Regions from separate parts of the Tenacibaculum sp. A30 genome, predicted to be linked through region 2. Evidence: riboswitches for the same ligand, from Rfam matches in the RefSeq annotation. Region 2 holds a riboswitch; the other holds the start of a gene.
What was found. A riboswitch is a leader RNA that binds a small molecule or an ion and turns the genes downstream of it on or off. The one in region 2 is predicted to bind cobalamin.
Positions count from the first base shown of each region.

Region 1: it holds a riboswitch for cobalamin, as region 2 does, so the genes downstream of both, ACR9ES_RS02170 (TonB-dependent receptor plug domain-containing protein) here and ACR9ES_RS05635 (hypothetical protein) in region 2, are expected to answer to the same signal.

Region 1 covers NZ_CP195160.1:459,884-468,042, reverse strand. The annotation lists gene ACR9ES_RS02205 (hypothetical protein) at 1-438, opposite strand, end outside; gene ACR9ES_RS02200 (ABC transporter substrate-binding protein) at 611-1,723, opposite strand; gene cobC (alpha-ribazole phosphatase) at 1,736-2,263, opposite strand; gene ACR9ES_RS02190 (adenosylcobinamide-GDP ribazoletransferase) at 2,248-3,018, opposite strand; gene cobT (nicotinate-nucleotide--dimethylbenzimidazole phosphoribosyltransferase) at 3,021-4,058, opposite strand; gene ACR9ES_RS02180 (bifunctional adenosylcobinamide kinase/adenosylcobinamide-phosphate guanylyltransferase) at 4,062-4,565, opposite strand; gene ACR9ES_RS02175 (ABC transporter substrate-binding protein) at 4,667-5,605, shown strand; cobalamin riboswitch at 5,615-5,809, shown strand; gene ACR9ES_RS02170 (TonB-dependent receptor plug domain-containing protein) at 5,841-7,712, shown strand; gene ACR9ES_RS02165 (YncE family protein) at 7,716-8,159, shown strand, end outside.
Region 2 covers NZ_CP195160.1:1,180,503-1,188,661, reverse strand. The annotation lists gene gyrB (DNA topoisomerase (ATP-hydrolyzing) subunit B) at 1-969, opposite strand, end outside; gene ACR9ES_RS05650 (helix-turn-helix domain-containing protein) at 1,273-2,382, opposite strand; gene ACR9ES_RS05645 (hypothetical protein) at 2,549-3,076, opposite strand; gene asnB (asparagine synthase B) at 3,316-4,977, opposite strand; cobalamin riboswitch at 5,229-5,426, shown strand; gene ACR9ES_RS05635 (hypothetical protein) at 5,532-6,599, shown strand; gene ACR9ES_RS05630 (anthranilate synthase component I family protein) at 6,816-8,159, shown strand, end outside.

The sequences.
Region 1 (8,159 bases), 720 kb from region 2:
TTGTTTCAATTTTATTGGTCTAAATAATATTTGACTTAAAGTCAACTGTATATATCTAATCCAATATTCGTCAAAATCTATTTTGCTCACAATTACCTTATTATTGATGTTTTCCCATAATATTTCTTTTATTTCAATAATTAATTTTTTTAATGATATTGCCTCATTAATTTTCTTTATTAATTCATTTTTGGAGTTGAAGTTTTGAAATGAGTTAGCAATATTTTGAATTATTGTAGATGGTAAATTTGTTCGGTCAAGCTCCTTGTGTAAAAGCCAATTACAATATAACGTTGTTATTGGATATTTAGATTTACAATCATCAATCTCTATTAAAATTCTTATAGATTGCATGATATAGCAAAGATTGTGAGTTGATAATTTTTCCCACACTAAAGATTGCTCGATTTGCTCTATAATATTTTCTCGTAACTTCATTTGGTATTGAAACTAGGCTCAGTTTTTTTGTATTATGTACAACATTATTTAAGGATATAATTTCAATTTAATAAATTATCTCCTTTAATAGCTAAGTTAATAGTTTAAACAATGAATCAACATAAATCTAATTTTTTAATCAATCGTAAATTATAATTCGTAATTCAAAAATTTACTCCACTTCCTTATAAAAAGTTAATTCATACTCAGGTAACAAATTAGGGTGCGTAATTTTTATCAAATCTTTCAATACCAAATCTGGTCGTATAGGAGAGAGTTCAAAGTAAATTAAACCGCCAGTTTCTCCTTTGTTATGCCCGATAGAAAATATCTTATTATTGTTAAATGCATCAAATTCTTTGTAATGAATATTTGCAGTAGTTAACTGTTCTTTGGTAGCATATAAGCCACAGTTAAACCAAAAATCGGCATGTTGTCCTTTTTCTAATACACTTTCAAAATTAAGTTGTAAACTACCCGTTCCGCTAGTTTCTTTCCATAAGTAATTAAGGTTTGCATCGTTAAAAAAGGTAGCAATGAAACTTTCACCAGCAGGTACATTCCAAACATCTTTAAACATACTTCCAGATAAAACTGTAGGTTGTTTATCGCTGTTTTTAGCAATTTCTTTTGCTTTTAAGTACTCTGTTTCTATGTTGGTAAAAATACTGTCTGCTTCTTTTTCTTTTCCGTATAAAGCCCCAAAAAACTTAATCCATTCCGCTCTTCCTAAAGGCGTTTCTTCTAGCCAATCGCCATTAAAAATCACAGGAATTCCCGTTTTTTTGATGTTTTGGTACAGTTTTGTGTTTGGATGCAAAGCAAAACCAATAACTAACTCAGGCTCTAAATCGATTAGTTTTTCGGTATTCATATCTTGTTCTAAACCTAATTCAACAATGTTACCTTCGTCAATTCTATTCCTTGTCTTTTTTGAAGAAACATATTTGGTATGCGGAAAACCAACAATAGTGTTTTCAGCATTCAAAAGTTCCAACATCGGAACATGTGTAGTACTGGTAACCACCATTTTTTCGATAGGAACTTTAATTTCATTTTTAGAAAGGTCGGTTTTATCAGTAAGTGTATAAGAATATAAGTCGTGTGAGCTTTGAAAAGCCTTTTTTATCACTAATTTTTTCACTCCGTTTTCTGAAATAATATCAAACCCCTTGGCGTATTTTACAGTGCTTTTGGTAGGTGTTTTTTCGGTAGTTTTTTTAGTTTCTTGTTTACATTGTGTAAAGAACACAAATAAGGAAAGAATAAATAAATAGCGTTTCATAGTAATTTGTTTTTATAGGTGGAAAGTTAACGTATCTCCGTAGCTTAGTTTTAATTCAAATGATTTTTCCAACGGAATTTCATTCATATAAGCCCAAAGACTTCTCATAACTCCCGCATGGGTAACAAGCACAACTTTTTGATGGTTTTTGGTTGTTAATTCGGTTAAAAAATTGGTAGTTCTGTTGTGTAAATCGATATAAGATTCTCCGTTTTTAGCAGGAGTTTTTACAAAATCGTTCATCCAAATATCGAGATCTTTTTTATCAATATCGTTCCATTTTTGGAGTTCCCAATCACCAAAATCAAGTTCTTTCAATCGGTTGTCAAAAATTACGTTAGCTGAAAGTTTTTCAGCCAAAAGCTTACAACGTTGTAAGGGACTGCTGTAATACGTTACATCAGCATCGTTAACAGGAACTTTTTTTAGAATACTGCTCACTTCTTCTTCAAAATTAGTTGTAACCCCAATATCAGCTTGACCATAGCATATACCTTTGGCAATATCAGGTGTGGTATGTCGTACTAAAATAACTTCCATAAGGCGAGTAGGCTTAGATAAAAAACAATTTCAGCTACTTGTTGTAAAGCACCCGCGCAATCTCCTGTTTGACCTCCAATCCATTTTTTAAAAAAGTGCCCCATGTACAAATAGGTAAGTAATAAGGGAAGTAATACTAAAAATACCATTGGTTTTTGAAAGAAAAATAAGGGTGCTATTCCAAAAATAGCAGATATGAGCAACGATTTACTACTCATTTGTTTGGTGGTTGGTTTTATTTTAGAACTGTCAATATCTCTTACATAGTCATGTGTGTATAATAGAACAGTTGCGATAAATCGGCTAATACTATGCCCCGAGATAATTACTAGAATTAAATTAACTGATAGGTTTTGTAAATGATATAGAGCTAAAAACTTTATCGCTAGGATAAAGACCAAACCACTCACACCAAAAGTTCCAAGCCTGGAATCTTTCATAATGGTTAAAATCTTTTCTTTGGTCCATCCGCCACCAAAACCATCGCAAACATCGGCAAATCCATCTTCATGAAAAGCTCCTGTAATCCAAATAGAACTTATCATGCTGATTACAATTGCAATATCCATAGAAAAAATATAAGCGGAAGCGAAATAAGTTAGTGCTGCAATGCTTCCGACTACAATTCCTACTAAAGAAAAATAACGACTGCTTTTGTTGAGTATTTCAGGAGAATGATCTACCCATTTAGGACACGGAATTCGTGTAAAAAATAATACAGCAGTTAAAAAATAATGGATTTGTCTCTTTATCATAACTAGGCTTCACTAACATTGGCACTTTTAAAAGTAGCCATTTCGTTTAAAAAGTTTACACTCGATTGAATAATAGGAAAGGCAACCGCACAACCTGTACCTTCACCTAAGCGTAAGCCTAAGTTTAAAAGTGGTTCAGCATTTAAAAATTCTAACATTTTTTGATGTCCTTGTTCACCTGAATTATGACAGAAAATACAGTAATCTAAAATATCAGATTCCATTGCATGAGCCGCTAATAGGACAGCAGTAACAATAAAACCATCAATAAGTAAGGTCATTTTTAAGGAAGCAGCTTCTAACATAGCTCCACACATCATTACAATTTCAAATCCGCCAAAAGCAGTCAACGCTTCCATAGGTGTTGAAATAGAATCGGCGTGTAACTTATAAACTTCACATAATGTGTCGATTTTTGTTTGTAGTCCTTTATCATCAACTCCAGTACCTCTACCAACACATTTTTCAATAGGTGTATTGGTAAAATAACTCATTAATAAAGCTCCAGATGAAGTGTTGCTAATTCCCATTTCGCCAAAACCAATAATATTGGAACCTTCACTATATACTTTTCTTACCAATTTTCTTCCTTTTTCCAGAGCTTCTTGACAGTGTTCTAGTGTCATGGCTTTAGTAGTACTATAATCTTGAGTCCCTTTAGCTACTTTAGCATCGGTAAGTTGAGGATGTGCTTCAAAATCAGTATTTACACCAGCATCTACAATGTTTAAAAGAATGTTATTTTGTTTACAAAACACATTGATGGCGGCACCTCCTTGCAAAAAGTTAAACACCATTTGTTGTGTAACCTCTTGTGGATATGGACTCACTTTTCCTGTGGTCGCAATTCCATGATCCCCTGCAAAAACCATAATAGTAGGTTTTGATAGTACAGGTGTAGTTGTATTTTGAATTAAACCAATTTGTAAAGCAATTTTTTCTAAACCGCCTAAAGCACCAATAGGTTTGGTTTTAAAGTTAATTTCTTCTTGAAGTTCGTTTTGTAGTTCTTTTGATAGAGGAGTTATAGTTGTTGTCATGTGTTATTTTAAAGTTAAAGGAAGTCCAGATACCATAAAAGTAGCTTTGTCAGCCAATTTTGCTATGTGTTGATTCGTCCAACCTTGTAGTTGTGTAAATTTTCTTCCAGATTCAGAATTGGCATGTAATCCCATACCAATTTCATTAGAAATGATGATAATATTAGCATCAATTTCAACCAATTTATTGATTTCTTCTTTAGCGATTTTTAGTACCTTTTCAATATCATATTTTGTATCCACAAAGAAGTTCGTTAACCATAGTGTAACACAATCAACAACTACGGTTTGTTTTTCAGAAATTACATTACTCAACCATTTTTCCTCTTCAACAGTGTTCCAGCGTTCATCTCTATCAGAAACATGCCTGTCAACTCGTTGTTGAAAGTCTTCATCCCAAATACGAGAAGTGGCTAGGTAAATAGGGGTATCAGATAAAGATTCGGCTAGCTTTTGAGCATAGCTACTTTTACCTGATCGTTCACCTCCTGAGATATAATATATCATGAAATCGTATTTTATATTGACACAAAGATTGGAAAGATTTTTAATAAAAAACAAATTAAAATAGAGAACTGTTTATTTTTGCAGAATTAAAACCACGAATTATGACAGTATCTTCTTTTATGCCAGCAGTAACCCAAATGATTTATGATATGGGCTTACAAAACCATTTAAACGGAATTACTTTTGAGTGTCCAGAAGTAGCTTTACAGGAAAAAGAAGTAGCTGTTCGATATAAGTTGGAAGGAAAAGTGTTAACGAGTAAAGAAATAACGGCTATTTTTTCTAAAACCAAGGCTGAAGGAAAGACCTTGTATTATGTGGATGAACCTGTTTTAGAGCGTATTGCTCCAGATATTGTTTTTACACAAGATGTATGTGATGTTTGTCAGATAGATACAGAATCTGTGGCAAAATCGGCGTATAAATTGCCAAAGGTTCCAGAACTAATATCAATTACTCCCAATTCTTTAGAAGATGTTTTTGATAATGCGTTAACCATTGCAAAAGCTATGAAGCAGGAAGCAATAGGAGAGGCATATGTAAGTGGATTGAAAAAGCGTATTTATGATATTGTAGATGTACAACGTGAACATAGAATCCAATCGAAAAGTGTGATGTTATTAGAGTGGATTGATCCGTTGTTCAACTGCGGACACTGGATTCCTCATCAAATAGGGTATGCAGGTGGAATCGATTTGTTATCGCATCCATCAGGAGATAGCATTGTAATTTCTTGGGATAAAATTGTAAAATACGATCCAGAGGTATTGATTATCGCTCCATGTGGATACGGAATTGAGAGAACACTTGAAGATATGAAGTTTTTAGAAGAGAGAGAAGAATGGACGTCTTTAAGAGCTGTAAAAAACAAACAAGTATACATTGCTGACTTCACCATGTTTACACAATCTTCTGCAGGGACTTTAGTAGAAGGAATTGAATGTTTGGCAAAAATGATTCATCCAACTTATTATACACTTCCAGAGAACTTACAAACAAAATTCGCAAATTATCATGATTTGATGGTTGCTAATTTATAAGAATACTATACATTTGCCGAGATTTTTGGTTTTTCTTTAATCATCTATTAAAGAGAATTAAAAGGGAATTCGGTGCAAAACCGAAGCTGTTCCCGCAACTGTAAGCTATTAAGCTTGTAACAAATACTCAAACCACTGTTTTTTAAATGGGAAGGTATGTTGCAAGACGCAAGCCAGGAGACCTGCCAATTATTATAATTTAATTAAAACTTTCGGGATAAAAGTTTGGTAGAATATGGCTAAAAAAGTATTTACATTTTTTTCTTTTTTTTATGTGGTTGTTCTGGTAGGACAAAATGATACAATTTCTTATCGGTTAGATGAAGTTATCATCAATGCTACAAAAAAATTAAAAGAAAACTCCATAGGTCAGCATGTGGTTAGTCTTTCAGATTCTGTGTTGACACGAAATATTGAGTCTTTTACTGATTTAATAAGATACAATTCATCAATTTATTTAAAGGAGTACGGAAAAGGAGGTACAAGTTCTGTGAGTTTCAGAGGTACAAGTGCTTCTAATACAGCTGTTGTATGGAATGGAATCAATATAAATTCTATAAATAATGGTCAAACAGGATTTAATTCTTTAACAGTAAGTTTAAATGACGCGATTGATGTAAGAAAAGGAGGAGGAAGTATAGAATATGGTTCAGGAGCAATAGGAGGAACGGTGCATTTAAATGATGTTTTAAATTATACAGAAGATTTTAATGTGAAAAATCAATTTGTACTAACAGGAGGAAGTTATAATACATTCAATTCTCTTTTTAAGTCAAAAATCTCCAATTCAAAGTATAGCATAGGGGTGGGAGTTTCTAGAAATTTTTCAAAAAATGATTTTAAATTGTTCGATTCTGAGTACAGAAATACCAATGGAGCTTATGAAAACTATGGAATTAACTTAGGCTTCGGATATAAATTCAATAATCAATCTGAATTAAAATTTTATAGTACGAGCTTTTCTGGCGAGCGTCATTTCTCAGGAACATTACCTAATCCAACATCTGCAAGAGAAAAATATATAGACTCTAACCAAAGAAACTTATTGGTGTATGGTTTTAAAAAAGGAAAGTTAGAGCAAGAAATTAAGCTAGCATATTTAACACAGAAGTATCAATATTTCTCTAATAAATTTTCTGATAATTTTAATTATGGAAAATCGAGAAGAGTAATAGCGTCTTACAACCTGAACTATAAACTTCCTAGAATTAAAGCAAAGATTTCGTCTTTTTCAGAGTATGAATCTGCTTTTGGTAGTACAGATGTAATTAAAGAGAAAAATAGAGAACAGTTTTCTCAGTATCTTGTTTATACTCAAGATGTACATAAAAATATTTCCTTCAATGTTAAGTTAAGAAAGGATTTTAATTCTGATTATAAGGTTCCGTTTGTTTATGCTGCTGGTATAAAAGTAACGCCTATTTCGAAATGGTATGTAAGAGTTAACGGATCGAAAAATTATAGAGTACCAACATATAACGACTTGTTTTGGCCAGGGCAAGGAAATGAAAATTTAATCCCAGAAACCTCTATTCAAGGAGAGGTAGGGTTAGGCTACTCAAACAAAGGTTTAAACTTCGATGCAGGTGCTTACATGATTAACACAGAAGATAAAATTGTTTGGACTCCTTCTGGCGATCCAAATAGACCAGGAGTTTGGACTCCAATCAATTTAAATGAAACTCAGAACAAAGGTATAGAAGCTAGTTTGAGTTATAAAGTTCAAATAGGAGAATATAAATTTAATGCAAGCTCTAACTATTCTTATGTTTTAGCTAAAGATAGTGAGACAGACAAGTATTTAACTTTTGTGCCTAAACATTTATTGAATAGTAACTTATCGGCAAACTATAAAAAAGTGAATTTGTTTGCTCAGTCACTTTTTAATGGAGCTGTGTATACTACAGAGGACAATTCTAATGATTTTATTGTTCCTAGCTTTTTTATAGTTAATGTGGGAACTGAGTATGAAATCTTTCAAAACCACAAAAAACAATTACTGTTAGGTGTTAAGGTAAACAATGTATTAGGAGAGAAGTATATGGTTATGTCTAGGAGGCCTATGCCACAAAGAAATTTTAACATAAACATCAATTATAAATTTTAACAAATGAAAATAACTAAATTATTAGGAGTATTATTCTTAGGAGGTATCCTTTTTACATCATGTAGTGATGATGAAGCACCTAGTTCACCTAAAGTAGATTATGGAAACGGAATTTTGATAAGTGGTGAAGGTACTCAATCTGTTTCAGGGTCTGTTACTTTTGTGTCTAACGATTTATCAGTTGTAGAAAATACAATTTATAAAAAAGTGAATGATGCTGAGTTTGGAGAGTATGTTCAGTCTATAGCATTTGACAATGATAGAGCTTACATTGTAGCTGATAACCAAAATACAGTAACAGTAGTAGATAAAAATACTTTTGATAAAGCTGGAACAATTACAACAGGTTTGTCAACACCAAGATATATGACTATAGTAGGTAATAAAGGTTATGTAACTAATTGGGGAGCTACAGATAACGATAACGATGATTTTGTTGCAATTGTA
Region 2 (8,159 bases):
ATCATCTCCTGAAATCTCAAATTTTACATTTTTAAGCAAACCAGAATCATCCGCATACTTTTTTAAAGTATTTGTTAATCCACGACGGAAACCAGATAAGTGGGTACCTCCTTCGTGTGTGTTGATGTTGTTTACATAAGAGTGTAGATTTTCAGCATACGAATCGTTGTATACCATTGCTACTTCAACAGGAATTCCGTTTTTCTCTCCTTCCATAGCAATTACATCTTGAATAATTTGTGTTCTTGTTCCGTCTAAGAACTTTACAAATTCTGATAAACCTTCTGTAGAATGGAAAACTTCTGAAATGTCATTTCCTTCATCATCTTGTTCACGTTTATCGGTAAGTGTAATGGTAATACCTTTGTTTAAGTATGCTAATTCGCGCATACGAGTAGCTAAGGTATCATAATTGTACACGATGGTTTGCTGAAAGATAGATCTGTCAGGTAAAAAGGTAACTTCAGTACCCGTAATATCAGTTTCACCAATAGTTTTTACAGGGTATAACGATTTACCGCGTTCGTATTCTTGTTGCCAAACTTTTCCTTCTCTGTATACGGTTGCTTTTAAGTGATCAGAAAGTGCGTTAACACACGATACTCCAACCCCGTGTAAACCTCCAGATACTTTATAAGAATCTTTGTCAAATTTACCTCCGGCACCAATCTTGGTCATTACTACTTCAAGAGCAGAAACGCCTTCTTTCTTGTGTAATCCTACCGGAATACCACGACCGTTATCTCTAACGGTGATAGAATTATCTTCATTAATGTCTACCGAAATCGTATCACAATGACCTGCTAAAGCTTCATCAATAGAGTTATCTACTACCTCGTATACTAAGTGGTGTAAACCACGTACACCAACATCACCAATATACATGGACGGACGCATACGTACGTGTTCCATTCCTTCCAGTGCTTGGATACTATCGGCGGAATAATTATGTTTTTTTTCTTCGCTCATTATCAAGTGAATTAAATTAAAGTCTTTTCGTGAAAAAATCGCCCGAAAGCGACTTTTGTAGTCTTACAAATTTACGATTTTTTAACCTCAAAATAAAGTTTTTAAGCGTTTTTGAGTTAGAATTATTAACATTTGTTAAAAAGCTAAAAACGTGTTAAAACGCTTAAAAATGAGTTTAAACAGTGTGTTTTATGTTTTTATACTTGGTGTAGAAAGTAGACTTTAGAAAAGTGGCTTAAAAGTCATTTAATGAGTTGGGTTGAAAATGAATTTAGTAGTAAAAAGAGTAAAAAAGGTTGCGTTTTAGATGTAAAACGGTATACTAAACTCTTGTTGTTGTTTTAATAAAGTTGTAGGAGAAATTCCATATTCCTTTTTAAAACAATTTGAAAAATAAGAAGAGCTGCTAAAGCCAACATCTATAGAGGTTTGATTAATGTCTGATGTGCCATCTGTAATTGAATTGACAGATTTTATAAGTCTGAATTCTTTTAATATTTGATTGATAGATTTTCCTGTAATTGCTTTACAATTTCTATATAGTTTGGTTTTACACATCATCATTAATAAAGCAATGTTAGGGATATTAAAATGAGGGTTTTGATAATTTTTTGAGATTACATCTAGTAAAGAGTGTAAAAAGTTTTCAGTTTCGGGGTTTAGTTTTAAGTAGGCATTGTTTTGCTTAAAATCTATATGTTCTGAATAAGTGTTTAAATCTTCTATTTGTGATGAAATAATAAGTTGTTTTTTTGTTTTTAGAAAATAAAGAAATTCAATTAGTCTATTAATATTTGCAGTTGAAGCAATGCTTTCTTGGTTGTTTTTGTTAGGAAAAAGTATAATTTTAACAGGAAAATAATCGATTCTTTTATAGAGCTTTTTTTGAATAGCAATAGAGCAGTCAATTGCTTTTTTATAAGAAGTAAAAGAGGCTAAAAAACCTTCTTCTTTGGTTTTAATTTGATAACCTTTGTAAGAGTTAATTAAGTTTTCAATAATTGTTTTTTTATAAAATAAAACATTTTTAGCGTTACTTTCTTGAAGTTTACATATTAGTGTTTTCTTATTAAATGTTTTTGCTAAAAATAGAATAGAATGTTTATTTGAATTGTAATGAGTTTCAGACTGTATTCTTTTAAGTTGTTGTTCTCTTTTTAGAAGCGCATAAGCTAAATGTCTATTAACCGAAGTAATTTTATAGGGTTGTATGTTTATAGATTTGTAATACAAGCTTTTTATAGACTTTTTATCGGTAGCTTTTATTAGAAAAAACACACTGTTTTTTTTGTAATCAACCCAACAATTAATGCATTTTTTGAAAAGTGTTAGTTGAAGTTTAGAATAAAAAGCAATAGCTAAGTCAACTGCTGTTTTATTCTTGGTTATATGTTGAATTAAATAAACAGACATATGTAAAGTTAACAAATGCTTAGAGTTCTTTTTGTTAACTTGCTGTTAAAGAGGTAAAAGCTTGTTTTTAATAAGGAGAAACCTTTAAATTAAAAAAGCATTTGGTAATGCTACCAAATGCTTTTTTAATTTTACCTTGTAAAGTCAAGTTTAAGTAGTTGTTAGTTTAGTGGATGTTTCCGTCGTAGTCTAATTTTAAGTTTTTCTTATCCCCATCTTTTCTTATTTGAACTTTAAAGACTTGTTTAGCTTTCCTGTCATCTCTGTAGGTAACAAGAAATATGTCTTTATGTATAATCCATCCAGGATATTTGTTGTTAATAGCGTCTCTAACTGTTCTTGGAAGTAGAATGTTTTTATAGCGCTCTATAGAACTCATGATTTTTCCGTTAGAATCATAAGTAGCAGTAATTAACCCTGAGGTTCCTCCTTCTTTTTTGGTCTTAAAAATAACTTCATAAGCCTCAAACTCTCTGTCGAATATAGGTAACTCTGTAATGTCATACCTAGCTGCTTCGTTTTGTAAGTTTACAACTAATTCAGGTGTGTCTTCATGTTGAACTTCTTTAAGATAACTTAAATTTAAAGGTTTAATGGTAACGGGTTCTAAAATAATGTTCTTTTGAATATCATTTTGGGAATAAACTAGGCTGGTAAGACCTAGAAAAAGTAAACCAAATACTAATTTTTTCATGGTACTAAGTTTTATGGTTAAATAATTAATTAAGGAGTGTGAGCAATGGTTAATTTAAGGGTGTAACAAAATTAAGGACTAGGCTTAGATAGGAATATTAAAATTGTTCATTTTACTATTAAAAATGATTCAAGAGGAAGTTTTAAAATAAGGTTTAACAAAGTATTAAGATTGGTAAAAAAGAAAAATCTCGCTTAGGCGAGATTTTTACACAACTAAAATTTAAACTAAGATATTTCTTAGTAAGCGTCTTCGTGTACAGCTTTAATAGCTCTACCTGAAGGTTCGTTTTGGTTTTGAAAGCTTTCATCCCAAGCTAGTGCTGTAGGGGTGCTACATGCAATAGATGGTACTGAAGGTACCGTTAAAGCAGCAGCTTCGCTAGGGAAATGCTCTTCGAAAATTGAACGGTAGTAATATTCTTCTTTTGCTCTAGGTGTTTGAGTAGGGAAACGGTGTGCAGCGTTTTCCATCATTTCATCGGTAACTGCGGTTTCAACTACTTGTTTTAAGGTGTCAATCCAGTTATAGCCAACTCCGTCAGAGAATTGTTCTTTTTGTCTCCAAGCTACTTCTTTTGGTAAATAACTTTCAAAGGCTTTACGTAATACCCATTTTTCCATACGTTCTCCGTTAATCATTTTGTCTTCTGGGTTAATACGCATCGCAACATCCATAAATTCTTTATCTAAGAACGGAATACGTCCTTCAATTCCCCAAGCCATTAAGCTTTTGTTAGCACGTAAGCAATCGTATTGATATAACTTATCTAATTTTCGTACTGTTTCTTTATGGAATTCTTCAGCATCTGGTGCTTTGTGAAAGTATAAATAACCTCCAAAAAGTTCGTCAGCGCCTTCACCAGATAAGACCATTTTTATTCCCATTGATTTAATTACACGAGCCATTAAATACATAGGCGTAGAAGCGCGAACAGTAGTGATGTCATAAGTTTCTAAGTTGTAGATTACATCTTTTATAGCATCCAACCCTTCTTGAATGGTAAAGGTAATTTCATGATGAATAGTACCTATATGTTCTGAAACTTTTTTTGCTGCAGCTAAATCAGGAGATCCATCTAACCCTACAGAAAATGAATGTAGTTGCGGATACCATGCAGCATCTTTATCATCTGATTCTATACGTTTAGCAGCATATTTTTTAGCAATAGCTGAGGTGATAGAAGAATCTAGTCCTCCAGATAATAAAACTCCGTAAGGTACATCACTCATTAATTGACGGTGAACTGCAGCTTCTAAAGCATCACGTACTTCGTCAATAGATGTTTGGTTATCTTTAACAGCTTCATACTCCATCCAATCACGAGAATACCATCTTTGTAATCCATCCTCACGAGTGTAATAATGTCCAGGAGGAAAAACTTCAATTTTGTTGCAAACTCCCTCTAAGGCTTTTAATTCAGAAGCAACATAAAAAGTTCCGTGTTTATCCCATCCCATGTATAAAGGGATAATTCCCATATGGTCACGAGCTACTAAATATTCGTCGGTCATAGAGTCATATACTGCAAAACCGAAAATTCCGTTTAGGTCGTCTAAAAACTCAACACCTTTTTCTTTGTATAAAGCTAAGATAACTTCGCAATCAGATTGTGTTAAGAATTCGTGTTGTTGTTTTAACTGTTTTCTAATCTCTTTGTGGTTGTATATTTCTCCGTTAGCAGCTAACACAAATCTACGGTCGTAACTAAATAGAGGTTGTTGTCCTGAAGCAGGATCAACAATAGCTAGTCGCTCGTGAGCCATTATTGCTTTTTCATCACTATAAATACCACTCCAATCTGGACCTCTATGACGAACTTTCTTAGCCATTTCTAAAATTTGAGGTCTTAATATATCTGAAGGTTGTTTTAAATCAAACGCACATACAATTCCACACATAATTTCTGTTTTTAATTAATTATTGCAATGCAAATAAACTAATCATGTTGTTTTGTGTAAATGATATTTTTGTTTTCAGTTTTAATTTTAAACTTAAAACTAAAAAAAAAGGGTTATTTGTAATTGTTTTTTAAGATAAAAGTTATTGTTGCTTGATTTTTTTAGCAAAAGGTTGATGTGTATAAAGTTAGGTTGAAGAGGTAAGAGACACACAGATTATTATTGTTAAAGTTTATGATTCTTTACTTGGACTAAAATATATTTGCCGCGGTTTTTCTTTGAAGAAAAGAAAATTAAAAGGGAATTAGGTGAAAATCCTAAACTGTACCCGCAACTGTAAGCTACGTCTATTCTAAATAGATACTTATTATTTCTTACACCACTGTTTTTTTACGGGAAGGTAGTAATAAGATGTTAGTCAGGAGACCTGCCGAAATTTTATTTGTTGTTGTCCTTTCGGGATTAAGAGGATGAACAATAATACACACAAGCATTTAAAAAGTTTAATGTTTGGAAGTGTTTTTATTTTCTGAAATTTTAAATTAATTATAAAGATGATACGTATTTACAGTATTGCATTGTTATGTTTATTCATGACATTTTTTTCTTGTTCAAGTGATTCAACAAAACATGAACCAACCCCAATTTATGATAATTCTTTTATTGTAGGTTATGAAGGTGAAGGAACAGTAATTGGGCACTTAGATGAAGATCAGGTTTTTACACCTAATGTGTATGAATCGTTAAACAAAAACACAATTTCTTTTTCAGAATATGAAAACAAACTATTTACAGTATCACAATCAGGTCCTGATTTTGTTACAAAATTTGATTTGCAAAATTTAGCTGTAGAAAAAGTAGTAACAACTTCTGCGGTTACTGATCCTTCGTATTTAACAATGTTTTCTGAAACTGAAGGGTTAATGATTTCAACTGCTGGAAGTGGAAGAAGCAAAACATACAGCTTGTCATTTTTCAATATAAATGAAGGCATAAAAGATAAGATAGAAGGAATTTCAGATAAGGTATTGTTTTCTAAGTCGGGACTTTTAGTAGATGGTGAAAATATGTTAATTGCTGACGATAAAGAGTTGAAAGTATTAAACCTTAAAGATAAGTCATTAAAAACAGCAGTAACATTTGAAGATGTTATTTCAGGAATTTTAAAAGATAAAAACAACCAGATTTGGGTTGGAACTGAAAAAAGAGTAGGTGAAAAAGCACAATTTGTAAGTCTTGCAAATGATTATTCTGTAGCAGAAACAATTACTCTAGATGGGGTTAATTTGTATAAAACAAGCATGCTTACAATGAACTCTTCAAGTAATACTATTTATTGGGTTGAGGTGAATACAGGTTCAATTCATCGTTTTAATACAGAGAGCAAAGAAGCAACAGAGTTTGTCAATCCGATGATGGATGGAGTGATGCTTACTACCATCGTAAGAGAGCATCCTACAACAGGAAAAATATATGTTTTAGGAGCAGAAGATTTTTTTGATACAGATAAAAGTATGTTAGTAATTTATAACGAAGATGCTTCTGTTTTTAAAACGGTAAAAGGAGTAGGAAATTCACCTATAGATATATTCTTTTCTAAAGAAGATTTTTCAATTAACTAATTTGCTTTTTGTTACGAGCTAATTTTTTTAATCTAAAAAAATTTGTCAATTCAAAATCACTTTATACATTTGCATCATAATGATGAATCAACAATTAAATAACTGGTGGTGGAAAACTCATAACTTACGTTAGTGAGACCATCTTGTTATATCTATAATACAACGAAAAGGCTTATCTCATGATAAGCCTTTTTTGTTTTTATACATCAAACTAAAATGAAAAAAATAAAATTTAAAACAATAGCAAAAAAACAATTGGCAGATATGGTTACGCCAGTAAGTTTGTACTTAAGAACTAGAGATAAGTATGCAAATAGTTTGCTGTTAGAAAGTTCAGATTATCACAGTAAAGAAAATAGCTATTCATTTTTATGTATAGAACCTTTGGTTACAATTAAGGCAGAAAATGATGAACTGTTGTTGTTTTATAAAAAAGAAGAAAAGAAAAGAGAATCTATACAAAGAGATTTTTATGAAAAGTTTGATGTATACAGTAATTTGATTGAAGTAGATTGTTCAGAAGAAATCAAATCATTCAACGGACTGTACGGGTACACCACTTTTGATGCGGTTCAGTATTTTGAAACCATAAAGTTTAACTCAAAAAAATCGCCTTCTAACATCCCATTATTACAATACAGTTTTTTCCGATTTATTGTGGCTATTAATCATTTTAAAAATGAAATGATTTTGATAGAAAACATACCAGAAGGAGAAGAGTCTCGATTATCAGAAATTGAAAACTTGGTAAATTCTCAATCGTTTGCTCAATATGATTTTACTTTTCAAGGAGAAGAAACTTCTAACATTACAGATGAAGAATTTAAGCAAAATGTAGTAAAAGCAAAAGAACACTGCAAGAGAGGAGATGTTTTTCAGTTGGTACTATCACGTCAATTTCAACAACAGTTTAAAGGGGATGAATTTAATGTGTATAGAGCTTTGCGTTCCATTAATCCGTCACCTTATTTATTCTATTTTGATTACGGAAGTTTTAAGTTGATGGGGTCTTCACCAGAAGCACAAATCAAGATTGATGAAGGTCAAGCAGTAATCAACCCAATTGCAGGAACTTTTCGAAGAACAGGAGATGATGAGAAAGATAGAAAGCTAGCAAAAGAGTTGGCAAATGATCCAAAGGAAAATGCAGAACATGTAATGTTGGTTGATTTAGCACGAAACGATTTAAGTAAACACGCCACTAACGTAACTGTGGAAACCTATAAAGAAGTACAGTATTTTAGTCATGTAATTCATTTGGTGTCAACAGTGACAGGTAAAATCACAGGAAACCCTATAGAAATTGTAGGAGATACGTTTCCTGCAGGAACATTAAGTGGAGCTCCAAAATACAAAGCCATGGAATTAATTGATACCTATGAAAATCAAACTCGTGGATTTTACGGAGGATGTGTTGGTTTTATAGGGTTGAACGGAAATGTAAATCAAGCCATTGCGATTCGTTCTTTTGTGAGTAAAAATAATACCTTGTTTTATCAAGCAGGAGCAGGAATTGTAATTAATTCAAAAGAAGAAAACGAACTACAAGAAGTAAATAAC